3 regions of the Fictibacillus sp. UD genome follow, and region 2 is predicted to be linked to each of the others. Evidence: riboswitches for the same ligand, from Rfam matches in the RefSeq annotation. Region 2 holds a riboswitch; each other region holds the start of a gene.

Region 1 (7,427 bases), on a different contig from region 2:
AACCGCAACAGCTTTCATAAAGTACTTTTTCACTAGATCTTCATGCTCTTTTGCAGCTGTTAAAAGGTCTGTGTAAATAACGCCTTGACCCTTTACGGACTCTTCAAGTGCAAAATAAACAGGTGTTCCATTATGGATAACAAGAACATTTTTCGCTTCTTCTTCAGAACCGATCAATGCCTTAACATCTTCAGGAAGTTCATTGAATGCAACAGGAGTGCCAGTTGCTTCATGTTTGAATTCTGTAAAGTTCCATTTATCGATCTTAGTTTTGTCCGGTTTAGGCATCGGAAGCTCTTGAGCCAATTCCAATGCTTGCAAACGAAGTTCCTGCAGCCAAGCGGGTTCCTGTCTGCTGCTTGAAAAACCGGTTACGTAGTCCTTATCAAATCTTAGGCTCGTATCAACTGACATGTATAGTCCCCCTTAATGCTTACGCTTCTTGACCAACAGTTTCGTCTTTAATTCCTAACTCTTCTTTAATCCAGTCGTACCCTTCAGCTTCAAGACGTTGAGCTAGTTCAGGTCCACCAGATTTCACAATACGTCCTTGCATCATCACGTGTACTTTATCAGGAGTGATGTAGTTCAATAGACGCTGGTAGTGAGTGATGATCAAGCAACCGAAATCAGGGTTGCGCATTTCGTTAACACCTTTTGCTACTACTTTAAGAGCATCGATATCAAGTCCTGAATCAATCTCGTCAAGAATCGCTAATTTTGGCTCAAGCATCATCATTTGTAGAATTTCGTTACGCTTCTTTTCTCCGCCAGAGAAACCTTCGTTTAAGTAACGGTGAGCGAACGCATTGTCCATCTCAAGGTGGTCCATCTTCTTGTCTAGTTCACGGATAAATTTCATTAGTGAAATTTCGTCGCCTTCTTCACGTTTTGCGTTGATTGCAGAACGAAGGAAATCAGCGTTCGTAATACCGCTTACTTCAGAAGGGTATTGCATAGCTAAGAAAAGACCAGCTTGTGCACGCTCATCTACTTCCATCTCTAGAAGGTCTTCACCGTTGAACGTAACTTTACCCGAAGTTACTTCATACTTAGGATGTCCCATTAACGCTGCAGAAAGAGTAGACTTTCCTGTTCCGTTCGGTCCCATGATTGCATGGATTTCTCCACCATTTATTTCGAGATCTAAACCTTTAATAATCTCTTTATCTTCAATAGATACACGAAGATCTTCAATCTTTAAATTTGGTGCTGACATAATACAACCTCCAATATGAAATCATTCTCAAGATATTTTTTGATAAAAGGCACTAAATAGCCATTCTCAATTTATTCTCATTCTAATCTTATAACAAATGAAATGTATGTTCAAGGGAACGACGCCGAAACCTCATTTATCTCTTACATTGTTAACAGATGTTTCGTTATTTAACACGATGAATCGGAAAAAAGGCTAACTCATTAGGCAATAGAACACCTTTTGAGTCAGCCTTTTACAATTTTAATATTAAAGTTTTTACGGCGTGTGGTTCTTAGTTGCATCTGCCGCTACTTCTAATCCTTTTTTATACTCTTTATCACGATTTTTTTCAACGTCTAACCTTTTATCTAAATCCCTCTCATACTCTGCAAAGCCACAGCCATGTGACTGGTGCATTGCTTTTTCCATCTCGGACGTATGTTTTACTTTAATGGGGTGGATAATGAATCAATCCTTTCAAAGTTAGTAGTTATAGCGTATCAGCATCAATCGTTATACTCAATCTGCTCTCGTACTGAAATTAAGGTGTTTGCTGGAGCATAATGTTCTTTTGAAGAGACACGAGATTTTCTCTGCGATATCCTGCTAAAAACGCTATATTTCTTCAATAACCTCTTTGGCTGATTCTAAAACATGAAAAGTATGGAAGTTAAAACTTTTCTTTAATGACGCGGCTTATTCAATTCTTGAATACACTCTTGAACGAGTGTCACACCTTGGCTCATAGCGGCACCACCGCCAAAAGCAGCAGAAACACCAACGGCCTCTAAGATCTCATTCTCAGAACACCCTTGATCTAAACAGCCTTTTGTATGATAGATAATGCAATATTCATCTTGAGAATAGATACTGATTCCTAAAGCGATCAGCTGCTTATACTTCTCAGAGATCTCACCCTCTTTAAAGCAGTGGCGAGTAAATTCATTAAAAGCATGAGTTAATTCAGGCATATTTTCGTTGTATTTCCCTAAACCTTCTTTATAACGAATCAAGTGGTATTGAGTCGAGTTAGCGCCTGGCAGCGGCTGTTCTTCTTGTTTCATCTCATTCACTCCTGTCACAAAATAGTAAACAGGATTAGTATGAGTTATTCGCAAGCCGGTTATGTAATAAACATCGTAAGTTTTGTCCTTTTGTCGAAAAGCCTATAAATGATTTTGAAGGACTATAAAAAAATTTGAAGGACCATAAATTAATTTTTAGGGCCTATAAAAAAAATTGTAGGCCTATAAAGTTAGTTGAAGGACTATAAAAGTGTTGTAAAGTCATTTTCAATCAAAAAAAACTGACTTAAAAAGTTTAAGTCAGTTCTCTCTCAATTATTCCGTTACCGGTACTACTGCGCCTTCATATTTCTTTTCGATGAAAGCTTGAATTTCTTTTGAACGTAATACTTCTACTAATGCTTTTACTGATTTCTTATCTTTGTCACCTTCACGCACTGTGATGATGTTTACGAATGGTGAATCAGTTCCTTCAAGTGCAATGGCATCTTTTTGTGGATTGAGGCCAGCATCAATCGCATAGTTTGTGTTGATGAGTACAGCATCGCCTTCACCATTTTTATATGCTTTTGGCAGCATTCCTGCATCAACGTCAGCTTTAAATTTAAGTTTCTTTGGATTTTCAGCAATATCTTTTACTTGTGCTTCGTATCCAGCACCCTCTTTAACTTTGATCAAACCTTCTTTTTCAAGCAATGCAAGCATACGGCCGTGATCAGCTACAGAGTTAGACATGATGATTGTTGCGCCTTCTGGCAATTCATCTAATGATTTGTATTTTTTCGAGTAAACACCGATCGGCTCGATGTGGATTCCGCCAGCGTTTTCGAACTTATAGCCATGATCTTTCATTTGTGACTCTAAATAAGGAACGTGCTGAAAGTAGTTAGCACCAATTTCTTTTTCATCTAATGACTTATTCGGCAAAACGTAATCTTGGAATGTTTTGATTTCAAGTTCAACGCCTTTTTCTTTTAAAAGAGGTTTTGCTTCTTCTAGGATTTCAGCGTGTGGAACGTTAGATGCGCCAACAACGATTTTCTCGTCGCTAATTCCGCCTTCTGTTTTATTCCCGCAAGCAGCAAGCGCTACTGTAAGGACAGCTAATAATAGGACTGATAATACTTTTTTCATGTGAAATTCCTCCTTGTTGTCTAAACGTTATCTCTTGTCTAATGCAGTTGTAACACGGTCTCCAATCCATTGGATTACAAATACGATAACCAGGATAAGGACTGTGGAAATCAATGTTACATCCGCGTTATCTCGTTGATAACCTTCCATGTAAGCCAAGTTACCTAAGCCTCCCGCACCAACAACTCCGGCCATTGCCGTGTAACTTACTAGTGCGATCGCTGTAACTGTAATTCCTGATACAAGAGCTGGTGTACTTTCAGGAATTAAAACCTTGAAAATAATCTGAGTGTTTGTAGCACCCATGGACTTCGCAGCTTCAATGACCCCTTTATTAATCTCTCTCAAAGCGATCTCAACCATACGAGCGTAAAATGGGGCTGCTCCTACAATTAAGGCTGGAAGTGCTGCTTCTGCACCAAGCATTGTACCAACGATAAAGCGTGTAAAAGGAATCAATAAAATAATTAAGATAATGAACGGGATCGAACGAAATACGTTAACGATTATCGCTATTACACTGTTTAAAAATTTATTTCCCCATAAGTTTCCAGGAGATGTTAAAAATAAGGCCAGTCCAAGTGCTAAGCCTAGGATGAATGTGATCACGACTGAAATAGCTGACATATATAATGTTTCTTTCGTCGCTTCTAAAAGAACGTCCCATTGTACGTTTGGGAACCATGTACTAAGCATTATGAATCACCTCTACTTCAACCTGCACACTATTTAAGAACTCCATTGCGCGAGATAGTGCAGATTCTGAACCTTTAATCTGGATAAACAACGTGCCATAAGGTCCATTTTGAGTTTGTGTTATTTTACCTTGCAGAATGTTTACATCCACTTCGTAATTTCGAATTAATTCTGTAATTAATGGCTGCCCTGCCCGGCCACCTATAAATGTAAGCTGAACGATTCGTCCTTCTGGGAACTCTTCAATAAATTGTTTGATCGTATCAACGGTTTCTTCAGGCTCTGTTACTTGTTTCACAAAATCCTTCGTGATGGGTTCTTTCGGATTTTTAAAGACATTCAGTACATCGCCTTCTTCAACGACCTTTCCTTTTTCCATTACCGCTACACGATGACAGATCTTTCTGATTACGTGCATCTCATGTGTGATAAGAACAATCGTTAAATCGAGCTTCTGGTTGATTTCAACGAGCAGATCCAGAATGCTGTCTGTCGTTTTAGGATCAAGTGCTGAAGTGGCTTCATCACATAAAAGAACTTTTGGTTCATTCGCAAGTGCACGAGCAATACCAACACGCTGCTTCTGACCGCCACTTAGCTGTGATGGATAAGATCCACCGCGTCCTTCCAATCCAACTAGGTCGATCAGTTCATCAACTCGCTGTTTGATTTTTTCTTTTGGATAGCCAGCAATTTCAAGTGGAAAAGCAATGTTTTCTCTTACCGTTCTAGACCATAGAAGGTTGAAATGCTGAAAGATCATCGAGATTTCTTGTCTAGCTTCTCTTAACTTTTTTGAAGAAAGCTCCGACATGTTTTTACCACCGATTGTAACGGTTCCGCTAGTCGGACGTTCTAACATGTTCAGAATACGAATAAGGGTACTCTTTCCTGCACCACTGTAACCGATAATTCCGTATATTTCTCCTTGTTTTATGTTTAAATCCACCGTATCAACAGCCTTCACTTCACCATCTTTGGTTTGAAAGACTTTACGGACTGATTGTAGATTAATCAAGATTCTTACCTCATTTCTTATAAAAAATAAAGCTGTTTATTGAATTCTCACAGCTGATTTTGAAGGTAGTTGATTTCCTTTTCAGGTGCTCGCTTTCCGCGGGGAAGGCGGTGAGCCACATTCGTAACGTTTCACTCTTAAGTGTCTCACCTGACCGCTTGTCCCGCAGGAGTCTCGCACCTTGCACTCCAATCAACTTGGCAATGATGTCGTTTAAAGAAATTACTAAAAACAAATATTATTTAATCATAGCCAAACAAAAAATGCCTCTCTGCTTCAATATGAGCAGAAAGGCATATAATATTCTATGCACGTTCTCCTCATCTCCCAAGACCTTAATAAAAGTCTTGCAGGAATTGGCACCTTTCTAGATCGAATGCAATGCATACGTTCTAGCGGTTGCCGGGTTTCATAGGGCCAGTCCCTCCACCTCTCGTGATAAGTAAAAAAGTGTTACTTTATTAAGTTAAAGCGTTACATGTTTTGAATCACTGTGAAGAATATTATCATCCTTGTCGATTTGTGTCAAATATTTTTTGCAGTTCTAACTAAAACACCTGCGGAGATTTGTTCCCAATGCGAACTTAAGTAAAAAATGGCTTCCCATTTTAATCGTTGCCTTAGTGTTCCATGAAACTCTATCATCTCTTGCCTCAGCAATGTACTTAGCTTCATCTTCCCTTCTAACATTAAGGAAAGATATTTCGGATTCCCTGTAAATGTTACAGTCCGATTCCTTACTCCTTCTCTGTATTCTATTTTGAGAGTCGTTTCATCCTTGAATTTGAAGCTGGGTTTCACAGGAATATTATAAAGTGAAAGATATGGGCTTTTGGCAATCTGGCTTTCAAAGTAGTAAATATCTAACATAAAAATCCCCCCCGAATTGGTTGTTACTTCACCGATTCGAGAGGAATATTCACATACCTTTATAAACTCTTCGACAGTCGCAAGAAATCGTAATTGGTATTACGACAGGTTTACTCAAAATTAGTGCTTATGTTCATTTTTTTGCTGTTTTTGTTGCTGTTTGTGTTGCTGTTTGTGTTGCTGTTTGTTATCACTTTTGTGATTTTGCTTTTGTGGCTTACCAGCATTTCTCGATTCATATCCGTTTTTGGGTACAGCATTTTTTGTTTCAGGTCTTTTTTCATTTTGCTTTTTATTTATGCTTATATGGTTGTGCTTACTTTTTTTAACTTGTTTTTCGTCTGCCTTTATTTTGATCGGCTTTTGAGCTTTCACAAGATCTTTTTGTGCTTTCTTGTTATGGTGGCTATGATCATGCTCTCGTTTCTTTTGATCCAAGACAGGCTTATCAGATTTTTGCTTAATTTCATGCTGTGATGACTTAATCTTACGAGGATGCGGAACTACTTTAATATCTTTTGAAGAAGCTGTATTAACCTTCAGTTCTTGAAACTTAACTTCTTTGATCTTTTCTTCTTTATATGTTCTTCCATTTTCATTTGCTTTTTGGAATGCAGTATATTTACCCGATGATACTCCAAGCTGCTTTGCTTTTTTACGAGTATCTTCGTTCGATTCTGTAACAGTGATTGCCACAGGATATTGAACAACAGCTTTTTTTACAATAGTATTCAATGCTTTATCCAGCTCTTTTTTAGTCTTTTTATCGCTTGAGCTGTCTGAGACTGAAGTGATCAGCATGGATTGATTATCGTCCATATAACCTTCTGATTCATATGCTTTTATCAGTTGATCTGCGAATTGTTCAAGCGGTATGGACTTATCCTTAGAAAATTCATATTTCTTTATGATATGTTCTGCTTCGTTATTAAAAGCATCAATTTCCACGACACGCATATCCTCATCCACGCCAACTTCTAGGCTTGGATTAATATCAAAACTGACATATGCTGCAGCTGCTTGCTTACTGGTATAAGGGATAAAGCCTGAGAAAAAAAGAAAGGCAACTAGTGCTGCTATAGATAAAGAAATGGATGGCAACACAAAAAGACTCCTTTTTCTTTGCGAAAAATAAGAAGCCTGATACTCATTGCCTATAAGAGGCCTTTTTCCTGCTGGGACTCTTACCGAAACAAATGTTCCATCCTTCATGAGAAGTGTTGCTTTTTTATTCTGAACTTCAATGACAATGCCGCTGCCGTTTTTCAATGATATCCCTCCCGCATGTAGCAGGATCAGTATAAATTACAGGTAAGAGAAGCTGAAACTCTCTTACCATGTAATCATCTTTACCTCACCTTATGGCTGAATGTAAGATTTCAGCGCTTGAAAATCGCCTAAATATATAAGTGATACTGCTATTATATACTTTCGATTTCTCTCTATGGTTTTACGACTACAGGATACCATATTTAATAAATCT
Region 2 (7,427 bases):
CTGGCAGCATTGCCAGAAGGGAAAGGGCCTTTTCCGGGGTTTCTATACCTTCGAGGCGGAATTAAATCGGTAGGGATGGTAAGGATTGCACGTATCATTCAGTTTGCTTCTCAAGGTTTTATTGTAATGGCACCTTATTATCGAGGGAACCAAGGCGGAGAGGGGAATGAGGATTTTGCTGGAGAAGACCGTACAGATGCTTTTGCTGCATTTGAAGTATTAAAACAGTTTCCGAAAGTTGATGAAAATAACATTCATGTGTTTGGTTTTTCTAGAGGAGGACCGATGGCTCTTTTTACGGCTATAAAGTTTCCTGAGATTCGCTCTGTAGTAACGTGGGGCGGTGTGACGGATATGGCTATCACGTATGAAGAGAGAGAAGATTTACGAAGAATGATGAAGCGGGTTATTGGAGGAACACCAGAAAAATATCCGGAAGAATTTGAATGGAGATCACCGCTCTATTATATAGGGGAACTAGAGGCACCATTGCTTTGTATTCATGGGATGAAAGATGAAAACGTAAGTGTGGAGCATACACGTAAAATTGAAAAAAGGTTAAAAGAGCTGGGGAAGCCATGTGAAACCTGGATCTACCCCGAATACACGCACTACTTCCCGCCGAAAGAAAACCGGAAAATTACATACGCCTTATGCGAATGGATGAAGGAACATGGAACAGGAGCTGAATGAGAATCAGCTCCTGTTTATTTTTGTTTAACGCCTAGCATGTAAGAAATCTGGGATAAGAAGAGGTCAATTTGCTGGTTGTAATCAATATCTTGTTTTGAAACAAATACGGTTGAAATATGAATGCCGTCGTTAAACGTTATATAATATCTTGCGATTGCTTCTAGCGGATACTTTGGCTGGAACTCTCCTTTTTCTACCCCTTGCTGAAACAGCCAAACAAATTGATCAATCGCATATTTGTAACGATTTTTAAAATAAGCAGCTTTTTCTGGTACTCTTCGATTGATCAGAAAGAATTCAATTTGCACAGCAGTAATCGAATCTTGTTTGTCCTCAATCTCCTTATAGCTCTCAAATTCGTTTAAAAGAGATTGCCAGATCGAATCGGTATCAGCTAGTTGTTTAATCCCGCTACTAAACGATTCATTCATGGACTGCAAGACGGATTCAAACAAATCTTCCTTATTGGAAAAATAAGAATACACGCCACCTCTGCTCAAATCAACAGCATCGATTACATCTTGCATAACAAAAGCTTCGTATCCTTTTTTAGCAAATATCTCTTTAGCCGCATTAAGAATGCTGAGCCTCCGCTGCTCTTTGTGACTCTTTGTTACTTTCGGTGACATATTTTGTTTTTTCCTTTCCGAATGGTTTTCTTAAGAAAAAGGCTATCACACTTATGAGGCATAATCCACTAGCTGCTGCCAGGAACAGAGGCACGACGCCTAAATAGTTTCCTAGAATTCCACCTGCGAGAGGTCCTGTCAAACTTGAAAACATCATGATGCTGCCGATTGTGCCAAGTGTTCGTCCGCTCATTTCAGAAGGAGTTTCCTTCATAACGGTTGACTGAAATGGAATAAATACGAATCCTGCTCCCAATGAGCCGATGCAGGCCAAGATAGACGCCCATACAAAGGGGAATGGTAGTTGGATATACGTAAGTAAAGCGATGCTTCCGAAACCTGCTCCTAATATGAAACAACCGCCTATCATACTGTTCACTACTTTTTTTACCTCGATCTTGCTTAGTAAAAGACCCGAAATAATAAACCCAGCACCTGAAGCTGCCATAACTGTTCCAATCAGGCTTGAGGAAACTTCTTTAAGTTCTCTAAATAAAACCACAAACTGTGAGTCTGCCATCTGCAGCACAAACATCATCACGGCCATTAATATTGTTCCGTAAAAAATGAAAGGAACAGATCTTATAAACAAAAAACCATCTTTCAATTCTTCTGTAAAACTTTGTGAAGCTTTATTTTCTGTCGATGAAGTGAGGAGTTTGGAATGATTGACTGGGACTTTAAATAATAGAAGAGCAGATAGAAAGAATGATAACGAGTCAATGACAAAGATGATTTTGATATCCCAGAGCAGAAGAAGAAATCCGCTTAATGCAGGACCGATGATTTTTGTGCCATTTTCAATCAATGAGCTTATAGATGCCGCTTGCTGCATATGCCGATTTGGTACGATTTCCTTAAGTTTTCCGTTTTTTGCGGGATTAAATATAGAAGAACATACCCCAAGTAAGAATAATAACGTATAGATGTGCCATAATTGATCTGCAAAAATCAAGCCCATTATGACAAATCCTCTTGCGATATCAGATGCGATCATGACGTATTTTCTTTCTAAACGATCAGCAAAAACTCCAGAGATCGGTCCTAATAATGTCATAGGAATAGCGAGGGACAAAACAATCAAAGAAATTTCAAGTGGTGTTGCATTCCATTTTAGCCCTACAAGAGTAAAAATGGCCAGGATAGAGAGCCAGTCGCCAAGGTTCGAAATGAACTGTGCAGAAATTAAAAAACGATACGGTTTGTTTTGAAGCAGTTTTTCTGAAGATTGTTCCAATTCATCAGCCCCTAAAATATAATTGACATCCATGTCACTATTATAATCGACACCGATGTCATTTTACAATAAAAAGTTTCCAATAAATACAAAAAAACAGCCCCCCATTACACGGGGAGGCTGTTTTTTGTAATTATACCAATGGTCCAGCTTGTGAAATCTCAGATGACACGGAATTGAACTTTTCGAAGTTCGCTTTAAATTTAGCAGCAAGTTCTTTTGCTTTCACATCATATTGATCTTGGTCTGCCCAAGTTTTCTTCGGTTGAAGAACTTGATCAGGTACACCAGGACAATGTGTTGGGATATGAAGGCCGAAGATAGGATCTACAACGGTTTCAACAGAAGCTAGCTCACCTTCTAATGCTGCCTGCACCATTGCACGTGTGTGTCCTAAGTTCATACGACTTCCAACACCGTACTCTCCACCAGACCACCCAGTGTTAACGAGGTACACTTGCACATTGTGCTGATCAATTTTCTTTCCAAGCATTTCAGCGTAAACTGTTGCTGGTAATGGAAGGAAAGGTGCACCGAAGCAAGTAGAGAACGTTGCTTGTGGTGATGTTACACCTCTTTCAGTTCCAGCAAGCTTACTTGTGTAGCCAGACAAGAAATGGTACATCGCTTGTTCCTTAGTTAGTTTGCTGATTGGAGGCAATACTCCGAATGCATCAGCCGTTAAGAAGATGATCGTGTTCGGATGGCCTGCAACACTTGGTTGAATAATATTTGGAATCGCATCTACTGGATAAGCTGCTCGTGTATTTTCTGTTAATGTAGAGTCCTTGTAATCAGCTACTCTGGAATCTGGATCGATCATGACATTTTCTAGTACGCTTCCAAAACGGATCGCATTCCAAATTTGCGGCTCCTTTTCTTTAGATAGATCGATTGTTTTTGCGTAACATCCGCCCTCAATGTTGAAGACGCCTGTGTTAGCCCAGCCGTGTTCATCATCCCCGATCAAACGGCGGTTTGGATCTGCGGATAGTGTAGTTTTTCCAGTTCCAGAAAGACCAAAGAAAAGTGCAACGTCCCCTTCATTTCCAACGTTTGCTGAACAATGCATAGAAAGAATCCCTTTTTCAGGAAGCATGTAATTCATAACTGAGAAAACGGATTTCTTAATCTCACCGGCATATTCTGTACCACCGATGAGTACGATGCGTTTCTCGAAGGATATGATGATAAATGTTTCGGAATTTGTTCCATCTTCAGCTGGATTTGCTTGGAATCCAGGTGCTGAAACTACCGTGAATTGTGATTCGTGTGCAGCCAGCTCATCTTGGTTCGGGCGTACGAACATTTGATGAGCAAACAAGTTATGCCAAGCGTACTCGTTAATAACTTGAATAGGAAGACGATACTCACGGTCTGCACCAGCAAACCCTTTGAATACGAATAATTCCTCTTTGCTGCCTAAGTATTGAAGTACTTTTTTGTATAATTTATCAAAGTTTTCAGGTGAAAATGGCTTATTTACTTTTCCCCAATCAATTGAATCTTTAACAGAAGCGTCTTCAACGATAAATTTATCCTCAGGGGAACGGCCTGTGTATTTCCCCGTAGTAGCTTGAAGTGCTCCTGTGGATGTCAGGATGCCCTCTTTGCGCTTAAGAGATTTTTCTACTAAAACCGGAACAGGTAAGTTCTGGTGAGTTGTTCCACGGGTCACAAGATCATTTAGGGTTGTCGTAAATTCCAAAGTATTCATATCAGACAGTACCATCCTTTATCCTAGAGTGATATATTCGAAAATTAGTATAACACATTAAATTAAATAATGTATACTATTTTATGAAAGTGCATCAAAAAAGTTCGTACTTCACAAAAAAAGATCATAATCCAACGAGTATTATCCATCATATTAAAAACGCTTTCAACAATAACATCTCAGCACTCTAAAGTTATTGATATTCCTGTTGTTTTCTATTGACATAGGTGTACCATTGCGCTATCATATTTCGAGAACGGCTACTCTTATTCTGAGTAGGTGGAGGGACAGGCCCTATGAAACCCAGCAACCGACATGAAAGTGGTGAATTACGATCCACTCGAAATGAAAAGGTGCTAACCTGCAAGGTGAAAATAACCTTGGACAATAAGAGGTTGAAGGCATTTGGATTTATAAACCTTTTCCCTCGTGAATGTATGTGAAACAGGGAAGGGCTTTTTTTATGCCTTTTTCAAGTAAAGAACATAAACTGTACAAAATAGATAAGAATAAAGTACCGTATCATACTGAAAGCAGTTAAAGGGAGGATATTAACTTGTCCAAAAAAGTTAGTCGTCGTTTATTTACATCTGAATCCGTTACAGAAGGACATCCAGATAAGATCTGTGACCAAATCTCAGATGCGATTTTAGATGAAATTTTAGCCAATGATGCAAATGCTCGTGTAGCATGTGAAACATCTGTAACTACAGGTCTAGTACTTGTTGCAGGTGAGATCACAACTTCTACTTATGTAGATATCCCAAAAGTAGTTCGTGAGACAATTAAAGAAATCGGTTATGACCGTGCGAAATATGGTTTCGATTCTGAAACGTGTGCAGTACTAACTTCTATCGATGAGCAATCTGCTGATATCGCTATGGGTGTAGACCAAGCTCTAGAAGCTAGAGAAGGTTCAATGACAGATGCTGAGATCGAAGCAATCGGTGCAGGTGACCAAGGTCTAATGTTCGGATTTGCTTGTAACGAAACAGAAGAGCTTATGCCTCTTCCAATCTCACTAGCTCATAAATTATCTCGCCGTCTTACAGAAGTTCGTAAGTCTGAAGAAATTCCTTACTTGCGTCCAGATGGAAAAACTCAAGTAACAGTTGAATATGATGAGAACGATAAACCCGTTCGTATTGATACAATTGTAATTTCTACTCAGCATCACCCGGAAAACACGCTTGAAGAAATTCAAAGAGACGTGAAAGAAAAAGTAATCAAGCCAGTTGTTCCTGCTGAATTAATCGATGAGAACACAAAATACTTTATCAACCCAACAGGCCGTTTCGTAATCGGTGGACCTCAAGGTGACGCTGGTCTTACTGGCCGTAAGATCATTGTTGATACTTACGGTGGATATGCTCGTCACGGTGGCGGTGCATTCTCTGGTAAGGATGCTACAAAAGTTGACCGTTCTGCTGCATACGCTGCTCGTTATGTTGCGAAGAACATCGTTGCATCTGGTCTTGCTGACAAAGTTGAAGTTCAGCTTGCATATGCAATCGGTGTTGCTCAACCGGTATCAATCGCTGTAAACACATTCGAAACAGGTAAAGTATCTGAAGAAGTTCTTGTAGAACTAGTTCGCAACAACTTCGATCTACGTCCTGCTGGAATCATCAAGATGCTTGATCTTCGTCGTCCGATTTACAAGCAAACTGCTGCATATGGTCACTTTGGCCGTACAGATGTTGAACTTCCTTGGGAGAAAACAGATAAAGCAGAAGAGCTTAAAAAACAAGCTAATATTTAATGATATGATGAGACAGACTTCCTCTATAGGGAGTCTGTTTTTTTATGCTTTCATGCATGCAGAATGTCGAAATTTGAAGAAAGACTCATTATTTAGTATTTAGACTCAATAAAGTAAAATTAGACTCATTATTTAGTATTTAGACTCAATAAAGTAAAATTAGACTCAATAAACGATAAACAGACTCTATTACCGTCAAGTGAAGAGCACAAAAAAAAGGATTTACTCCCTCAAAATGAGTAATCCTTCGTTTTATAGGTTCTTTTTAAGCAATAATGGTTTTGCTTTTGTTTTGTCTGTAAGCAACTTCTTCATATTGCATGAACAGGTTTCCAAAAATGACTGACCAAGATTGAGTCAGCGCATAATTCCGTGCTTTTAATTTCATAGATTGTAAGAGCAGAGGGTCATCCAACATGGATACTGTGTTCTGTATGAAAGATTCTGCGTTTCCAGCTTCACAAATCCTTCCTGTAAGCCCATCTTGAACGATTTCTTTTACACCACCACGATTAGATACAATCGCAGGCAAACCAGATGCAGCTGCTTCTAAAACAACATTGCCGAATGTTTCTGTTGAAGAAGGAAATATAAAAAGGTCAGCCGCACGATATACACCGGCAAGGTCTTCACCAGATAGATAGCCTGCACATGTTACATTAAGGTGTTCTTTTTCCCATTGATCAACAATGTGTCTGCTAGGACCGTCGCCAACAATAAGCCAGTGAACATTTTCTCTTAATGCAGGTGGCAGTTTATTGATCATTTCATGCAGAATCTCTAAATCTTTTTCCGGAGCCAGTCTTCCTACATACAAGAAGATATACTTCTCTGTGATCTTATATTTTTCTCGAACGAAAGTGTCATGCTTATGAGGTGTGAACATATCACAGTCAACTCCTCTTGACCATATTTCTACGTTTTTAAAACTTTTGCTGTGCAGAATTTGTCGTGTTTCTTGACTTGGAACAAAGTTTTTTTCAAAGTGTCTATGAAACCATTGAAGGTACCGCCAAAGTAAGGGTGATAGAAATTCAAGATGGTAGTATGCAAGGTAACGGTCAAAATGGGTGTGATAAGAGGCAACCATGGGAATGTTCTCTTTCCTGCCGTAACGCATTCCAAATAGACCAACAGTAAAAGGAGTAGCTATATGAAGGAGGTCCGGTTTAAAATTATTCAATTCACTATTCAACGCACGCAGTTGGGGAATGGCAAGCCTGCACTCAGGGTATAGAAAGAGTGGCAGGCTTTTCATTGCATAATATTGATCACATTCCATTTTAGGAAGCTCATCTAATGAGGGCATGATCACTTTATATTCAACATCATTCTTCTCCATGTAATCAGTAAGTCTTTTTAAAGTACGTGCAACACCATTAATTTGAG
Region 3 (7,427 bases), on a different contig from region 2:
GCTTTCATATCCGTTTCTAGTGTTTACACTTTGTTCCATTTTGAGTCCTCCTTCAAATAATTTTTTTCGTAGTATGGGGATTCCCTTTTCTCTAAAAGATAAACGTTTGGGTACGCCATATCAGGATAAACAATCATTTTACATAAAAGTTGGGATAACTCCTCATACTATGAAAAATCATTGTGAAATGGAGGTTTTTAGAATGGGAAAAGACAGACAAGAGAAGAAACTGAGAGAGTCTGGACGCGTTGAATCTGACCGTGATCAAGATTTGAAGTATTCAGGCGCGGCTAAGATGGAAAGCCCTGATGAAGCGCGTGCTCGCAATCATCAAGATCAGTAATCAATGATTTGTTAGCCAATCCGATGGCCCATGAAGGTGATTTTTACCTTTTTGGGTCGTTTTTAATGTGGCGCATCCTAAAGTTAGCGGTTTTTGTCGAAAATCGTTTAAAATATTTTATCCGTGAAATTATTTGAAGTTACCGTGAAATTCTCAGGTGACCTACATCTAAAACATACATTCATCGAAAAATATCCTCTCTGGACACGGATCACAAAAAAAGAGGCATTCCCTCAACAAATCGAGTTCACACCCCTGTCTTACTTCAATTTTATCGACCTTACAATGAAAAGGGCGATCGTTCCAGTGATTCCGATAATAAAAACCGGCAGAATCCATACACCAAGCCCCTCCTGAGCTCCTTGTGCCACTCCTGTACTCACCCAGCTCATAAGAACGAAGAACAATAGCATCTCGTTTTTAATCATATTCAGCATCAGACGGGCATTTTTGTATTGTCTCTCTGCGTTTTCTTGAGTTAGATTAAAATAATTGTAGATGTGCGGAAATTTTTCAACGACCGTAAGAAGAATCCATGTCATCAATCCGATTACGAGTAAAATCCAAAGATTGATTTTACTTCCCCAGCCGTCTGGTTCACCCGCTGCGTTAAAGTGAGTTGGAACGGTGTCTGGGATGGACGGCCATTGCATAATTAGACTTCCGGTACATGCTATGAACAAGCAAATCGCCACTATATCAAGAATGTTTTCGAGCAATGTCTTAGGAATTTTAAGTTTCGGCCGAATTTCATACATTGTGTTCAACCTCCTCTATTCGACTAATACGGTTTTTTCCAGGTAAAGTTTCGTTCTTATTGTATTTGTGGAAATTCACATTTATAGTTAAAGTATCTTTTTTCCAATAGGAGGACTTATGAAACTAGGCGCATTTTCGGTAAGTTTAAATGTAAAAGATATTCACAAATCAAAAGCATTTTATGAAACACTGGGATTTGAAGCATTAGGCGGGGATATTACTCAAAACTGGCTGATCATGAAAAATGAAAGTTGTGTAATCGGTCTTTTCCAAGGCATGTTTGAAAAGAACATCCTAACGTTTAATCCAGGATGGAATCAAAACGCCGAAAGCCTTGATGAGTTTACAGATATTCGCGAACTTCAAAAGCACCTTAAGGAACAAGGAGTAAAGCTGCTTACGGAAGCCGATGAAACGAGCACAGGGCCCGCTAGTTTCACGATTGAAGACCCAGACGGAAATCCTATTCTTGTAGATCAACATAGATAATACATAAAAACGTCCAGATTCATTTCTGGACGTTTTCTTATTCCTTATTTATTTTCTATTCCCATCGCGATAATAAACCAGTTTGCTCCGTTTTTACTTCCGATCTGGAAAAAGAGCGCAATGATTTCTTCGCGGGTAAAATGTTGAGTTAATCGGCCGTAAAGTTCATCTGGCAGCTGTCCATGATAAGCCATGATGTGGTCTGCAAGTTCTAAAGCTAGCCGCTGGCGGTCTGATAGTTCAGAGTTTCCTTGTTTCATCGCTGTTTGTCGAGTGGACTCGTCCAGAGTCCCGTAGTCCATGCTTTGTCAGTAATCGCAGCCGTTGTTTGAGGCCGCACGCAAGCGGAGCATTTCCATAAGTTCTGGTTCCAGGATGTTGTTCAGTGCTTTGTCCATTTGCTGAAAAGCATCAAGAATTCCCGGCGCATTAGCAAGGGCTTTTTTAAATGGTGTTCCTTCAACATTCACTTCAGGTAACCGTGCCATTTTTTATCCTCCTCCTTATATACACTTCTTTTTAAGCTTACATGATTTTTCCAAAGTGTCACATTATTCTGTTTCAGTTCACGTATTTGCGCTTCCTTTACAGAGTTGTTATGTAATGTTTACTATCGTAACTTTATCTTAAGATAATAAAATGGTTACACGTGTTACGCTTTAACCATAGATAAAAAGTCTCGCTTTCGACAGCGTTGTAGTAAGTTATAATTATTTTCAGATAACAATAGAGGGTTTTGTAGAATGCTGTTGAATTCCTTACTAACCAAAGCCAAGTCGCTTGGTAAATACATCTGAGGAGTGATTTTTATGTTAAAGCGTTTCGTGGCAGTTGCCGCATCAGTACCACTAGTCGTCTCTTTGGCTCTTCCAGCTTCAGCTGCTGAGTCAGGAGTGAAGGAAGCTTCGTTTACACCTTCAGCTAAGCAGGAAGCTGCATCTCAGGAAATTATCGTACACTTTAAAGATTCTGTTTCAGCTGCAAGCTCTGTTGAAAATACAGTTTCAAAGTTTGGCGGTAAAGTGGTGGATGTGACGAAAGACTTTACCGTTGTAAAAGTCGATGGCAGTGTGGCAGAAGCTGTTAAGAATTTCGAGAACCTTGACTCGGTTGAATACGCTGAGCCAAATGCCACGTTTCATGCAAGTTATGTTCCGAACGATCCTGCATACAAGCAGCAATACGCTCCTCAAAAAGTTAGTGCCGAGCAAGCTTGGGACACAACGCAAAGTGCGTCATCTGTAAAAATCGCCGTGATTGACACAGGCGTTGACTATAACCACCCGGATCTAGCCGGAAAAGTAATTAAGGGTGCTGACTTTGTTGATGATGACAACGACCCGATCGATGAGAACGAACATGGAACTCACGTTGCCGGAATCGCAGCTGCGAACACGAATAACGGTGTTGGTATCGCAGGACTCGCTCCTAAAGCTTCTATTCTAGCTGTTCGCGTGCTGGACGCAGAAGGCAGCGGTTCATTGGATGATGTTGCACAAGGCATCCGTTATGCGGCTGACCAAGGCTCGCAGGTTATTAACTTAAGTCTTGGTGGATCGGTAGGTACGCAGACGCTTCAAGATGCGGTGAACTATGCTTGGAATAAAGGTTCCGTTGTTGTAGCTGCGGCTGGCAACTCTGGTGTAGCCCTTCCTAGCTACCCTGCTTACTATTCGAACGCGATCGCGGTAGCGGCTACTGATCAAAACGATCAAAAAGCTTCGTTCTCTAACTTTGGTACGTGGGTTGATATCGCTGCTCCTGGAGTTGCCATCTATTCGACAACACCAAACAATCAGTATGCGAGTTTCTCAGGTACTTCCATGGCATCACCTGTTGTTGCGGGTGTAGCTGGACTTCTCGCCGCTCAAGGTAAAAATGCTTCACAAATCCGTGCAGCGCTTGAAGATACGGCAGATCCTGTAACAGGCACAGGCACGCTGTTCCAAAACGGCCGTGTTAATGCCGCAAAAGCCGTACAGCAATAATTTGTGAAAAGTTGTTTCATAGCCTCTAGAAGTCTTTTGTATAAGACTTCTAGGGGTTTTTTGTTTAAAATCCTAAAAGAATGTGGTTTTTAAGGTGGTTTGTCCTAATTACTTCTTTGATATGTTGATTGGAGCGGAAGGCTGCGAGACTCCTGCGGGACAGGCGGGCAGGTGAGACACTTAAGAGTGAAACGTCCAAATGTGGCTCACCGCCTGCCCCGCGGAAAGCGAGCAGCCTGGAGCGAAAATCAACACTTCCAAGAGCAACAAAGCTTTGCAAAAACTATCTTGTTTAAAATTCGCTTTTATATGAAAAACTGTTAACAGGAAACGTGTTAAGAGCGGAGGTTGTTCCTATGTTTGGTTTTGGTAAGCAAAAGAAACGAACGTCGCAAGGTTCTGGCAAGAGCGAATCGACTGAGGTTGAAAAAAGACAGAGCGAAAAAGAAGCAGAAGAAAAAATTGTGTACTTTTTCTTGATCAGCACAGCGATTTTCGGAATTGTCGTATTGTATCTTGGAATATCTAAAGAAATGTCATTGATTTTTCATGCCCCTATGTCATAATAGGTGTAACTTTTATAACGTTTCAGCCGATTTATTCGGTCTCTTATTTCGAGCAGGCGGAGGGATTTAGCCCTATGAAGCCCGGCAACCACCTATTTTATAGGCACGGTGCTACATCTAACAGTTTACAAAACTGAAAGATAAGAGGATTGTACGGAATCATTCGTCCTCTTTTTTTAAAAGAGGGCGTTTTTTAGTTTATTAGAGAGGATGATGTGATTTATGGGTCTTAATAAAGCCGATCGCATAAAGAAGATGCGCGTTCCTGAGGTTGATGAAAAACTTGAAGGCAGGTTGCCGCCTGGACAAGTCATGACGGAACGGTTTCCCATTTTGCATGAAGGTGACGTGCCTGTTTATGACATGAAAAAATGGTCGTTATCTGTAGAAGGACTCGTTGGGAAACATGTCGAATTTACTTTTGAAGACATCATGAAGATGCCGCAAACGACAGTCGTACGCGATATTCATTGTGTAACGAGATGGTCACGATTCGACAATGCGTTTGAGGGCGTAAAGTTTACAGACTTTCTGAAGCACTTTAATGTGGATCCGAAAGCGAAGTACGTGATGGTCCACGCGGATTACGATTATACAACGAATGTGCCACTTGAAGATCTGCTGCGTGACGATGTACTGCTCGCACACTCGTTTGAAGGTAAACGGCTGACAGACAAGCACGGTTTCCCGCTTCGTCTTATTGTGCCTCATCTGTATTTCTGGAAAAGTGCAAAGTGGATCCGAAAGTTTGAATTTTTAGCGGAAGATCAGCCTGGTTTTTGGGAGCAGAATGGGTTTCATATGTACGGTGACCCGTTCAAGGAGGAGCGTTTCTCGAGCGACGAGTTTGAGATGCCTGAGGATGAGTGGAAGAAGAAAGAGTATGATTGATTGTTAGGAAAAAAGTAAAGGGAAAAGTAAAGCTACCTTTTCCCCCTTAGCATTTTGATTTCGTTTTTGAGTGCAGTCAACTGATCTTGGATTTCTTTCATCTGCGCTTCTTGTTCTTGCTGATCTTTTTGAGCTTGCGCTTGATCGATGTAGATTTGCTTTAGCGCGATGGCAGCACTAAAAGTTGCCAGGAAATCACCGGCAGTTACTAGCGTTGATGCAAGTAAGGCGAGTTCAGCTGCAAACGTTGCACCGTCCTTATTGTTCGCTAAGTATTCTTCTTCTGCTTCTGCTAAAATGACGTCTACTACACGCTGGTTCAAACCATTCACTCCTCACACCCTGATATCTACCATACAATATGCGTTTGCCCTAGTTCCGGTGCCCGATTTAACTGTTTAGAATGCTGGATTTCGGGTGCTAATTTTTATTTCTTTCTTAATGTAAAGGCATTTTGACCGATATTATCCATATTAGGGGAGGTTTGGCGATGGAACACTGGCTGTCTTTTCGGATTCCGTTTGATATCATTTCAATTTATATTTTGCTGGCTGCTTTTATTATTGTCGGCATATTCTCAAGCCTGCTTCGAACAGCCTTACCAGAGTGGTCTGTCAGGATTTTTAGCTACACGGGGTTTGTTGGCGTGATCTTTGCTTGGCTGAAGCTGCTAGAGTATTAATACATACATAAAAAAACGCCTGGGGTTGTGATGCCCCTGGCGTTTTTGGTGTTTTATAAAGATTTAAAAAGCAATTTACGCAGTACAGGCATGAGGTAGTCCACAAGTTCCGCAGCACTTGGTACAACAACGTTTTGCGGACCGTAAATGTTCTGCATCAGCTTCTCTTCTTCCTCTGTTATTTCTCCGTTTGCTATAAACATGCCGATCGTTTCGATTCCGAGTTTTCGAGTTCGAGTAACCGCTTCGTGCGTATCGAGCACACCGTGCGTTTCGTAATCAAAGGCAGCTGGCTCACCGTCTGAGAAAACGAGCAGAATTTTTTGCTGCTCCAGCCGTTTTGTGAGCTCCTCACCCATTCGCCGGATCGAATAGCCGTCACGATTGTCTTCTTGCGGCTCGAGCTGGATGATGGATGCCCCTGACTGATGAAGTGAATTTCGGTAGGAGATCACCTCATGAAAGTAGTTCGGCTGGTCGTTCGTTGTAGCATCAGCAGCATCTTCCCAAAAACCGACGACAGAATGCGGAATTCTGAGCGCTTTTAGCGTTTCGTGAAAAAGAACGATACCCTTTTGCGTCTCTTCCATCTTGTTGAACATGGACGCTGAACAGTCTACGAGCAACGTGAACGTTGTGTCGAGTTCATGCTGAGATTCTTGTTTCTTTCGGAAAAGTCTTGGGTTCTTGTCGGTTGCTAGTCTTGTAAGCTTCTTCCCAAGTCTTCCAAAATGCAGATCTTCTCTTGGTGCTGTTCGCTTGTGCTCCATCGTTTTTAAGAAGTTTTGTTTGAGCTGCGAGACGAACGGAGCAATTTCTTGGTTGTATTCATCGTATTGCGCAATTTCGTCTGGTGATGCTTGTTTTGCAGGAACAAAGTGTTCGGTTACGTTTTTGTTTACTTCCCCGTATGGAAAATGGTTGACAGAGTCGGAACCAGTTTGGTTGTTGTCGGTTTCGGCTTCGTGTTCGTTTTCGGTGTTGAAGTCGTTATTGTCCGTCGACTGCGCGCTCGTTTGGACCGATCCAAACACCGCATCTCCACTTTCGGCCTCCCTCGCACCTTCTCCTAATAAATCCGTGTTTGTCCCTTGATCGAGATCCATTTGTAAAAATGAATCCTGGGGGTCAGATGTTTCATCGTGCCAGGACGAGTGTGATTCTTTCTCTTGATCGTCTTCATCCTTTTCGGAATCATCATCTTTAGTAATTGTTTTCTTCGTTTTTGTTTCGTTGTTGCGTGTTAGGTCGTCAAAATCCTGTTCGTTTTCTTGAGTTGTATCTGTGTGTTTCGACTGATCGCTGAAACTGCGGTAAGCGGTTTTCATGTCTTTCAGGTCAGTGTATGCTTGTATGATTTCAGCCATTTGGATGATAATTGCAGCAATGTTTTGTGTTGATTGAGCTGTCGTTAGTTTTGTGAGCAGCGGTCGCAGCTCTTGGTAGAGTGCTTGCGTTTCTTGCGGCACCGTCACAAAGCGTTTATTGGCTAAAAGGATGATATGACAAAAAAGCGCGTCGAGTTCACGCTTTTGCTGAATATGTTTTCGGTACTCCCGATTGTAGTGCACCTGGAATGTTTCTTTACGCAGCTTAAACGCATGTATCATCCCCGGCCGGTCATATGTACAGATCTGTTCTAATCGGAAGTCTTCCGCGAATAGAAGGACCTGCTTGAGAAATTCCCGGTGCGGATGGGATTTCAGCTG

What was found. A riboswitch is a leader RNA that binds a small molecule or an ion and turns the genes downstream of it on or off. The one in region 2 is predicted to bind S-adenosylmethionine.
Region 1: it holds a riboswitch for S-adenosylmethionine, as region 2 does, so the genes downstream of both, P8610_RS09705 (methionine ABC transporter ATP-binding protein) here and metK (methionine adenosyltransferase) in region 2, are expected to answer to the same signal.
Region 3: it holds a riboswitch for S-adenosylmethionine, as region 2 does, so the genes downstream of both, P8610_RS12260 (sulfite oxidase-like oxidoreductase) here and metK (methionine adenosyltransferase) in region 2, are expected to answer to the same signal.

Annotation. Positions count from the first base shown of each region.
Region 1 is NZ_JARUHH010000004.1:322,016-329,442, reverse strand. Features, by position in the region: gene sufD (Fe-S cluster assembly protein SufD) at 1-414, opposite strand, end outside; gene sufC (Fe-S cluster assembly ATPase SufC) at 434-1,219, opposite strand; gene P8610_RS09725 (hypothetical protein) at 1,478-1,618, opposite strand; gene P8610_RS09720 (carboxymuconolactone decarboxylase family protein) at 1,885-2,265, opposite strand; gene P8610_RS09715 (MetQ/NlpA family ABC transporter substrate-binding protein) at 2,542-3,360, opposite strand; gene P8610_RS09710 (methionine ABC transporter permease) at 3,388-4,056, opposite strand; gene P8610_RS09705 (methionine ABC transporter ATP-binding protein) at 4,049-5,074, opposite strand; SAM riboswitch class I at 5,392-5,519, opposite strand; gene P8610_RS09700 (hypothetical protein) at 5,600-5,944, opposite strand; gene P8610_RS09695 (anti-sigma-I factor RsgI family protein) at 6,065-7,213, opposite strand; gene sigI (RNA polymerase sigma-I factor) at 7,304-7,427, opposite strand, start outside.
Region 2 is NZ_JARUHH010000001.1:37,276-44,702, forward strand. Features, by position in the region: gene P8610_RS00210 (alpha/beta hydrolase family protein) at 1-693, shown strand, start outside; gene P8610_RS00215 (TetR family transcriptional regulator) at 708-1,322, opposite strand; gene P8610_RS00220 (MFS transporter) at 1,267-2,559, opposite strand; gene pckA (phosphoenolpyruvate carboxykinase (ATP)) at 2,693-4,276, opposite strand; SAM riboswitch class I at 4,540-4,670, shown strand; gene metK (methionine adenosyltransferase) at 4,833-6,038, shown strand; gene P8610_RS00235 (glycosyltransferase family 4 protein) at 6,304-7,427, opposite strand, start outside.
Region 3 is NZ_JARUHH010000006.1:180,411-187,837, reverse strand. Features, by position in the region: gene P8610_RS12305 (hypothetical protein) at 1-39, opposite strand, end outside; gene P8610_RS12300 (YpzI family protein) at 203-343, shown strand; gene P8610_RS12295 (DUF1648 domain-containing protein) at 604-1,101, opposite strand; gene P8610_RS12290 (VOC family protein) at 1,220-1,591, shown strand; gene P8610_RS12285 (carboxymuconolactone decarboxylase family protein) at 1,636-1,893, opposite strand; gene P8610_RS12280 (hypothetical protein) at 1,900-2,079, opposite strand; gene P8610_RS12275 (S8 family peptidase) at 2,401-3,579, shown strand; gene P8610_RS12270 (hypothetical protein) at 3,751-3,903, shown strand; gene P8610_RS12265 (hypothetical protein) at 3,936-4,145, shown strand; SAM riboswitch class I at 4,186-4,292, shown strand; gene P8610_RS12260 (sulfite oxidase-like oxidoreductase) at 4,368-5,036, shown strand; gene P8610_RS12255 (hypothetical protein) at 5,069-5,359, opposite strand; gene P8610_RS12250 (hypothetical protein) at 5,527-5,718, shown strand; gene P8610_RS12245 (vWA domain-containing protein) at 5,772-7,427, opposite strand, start outside.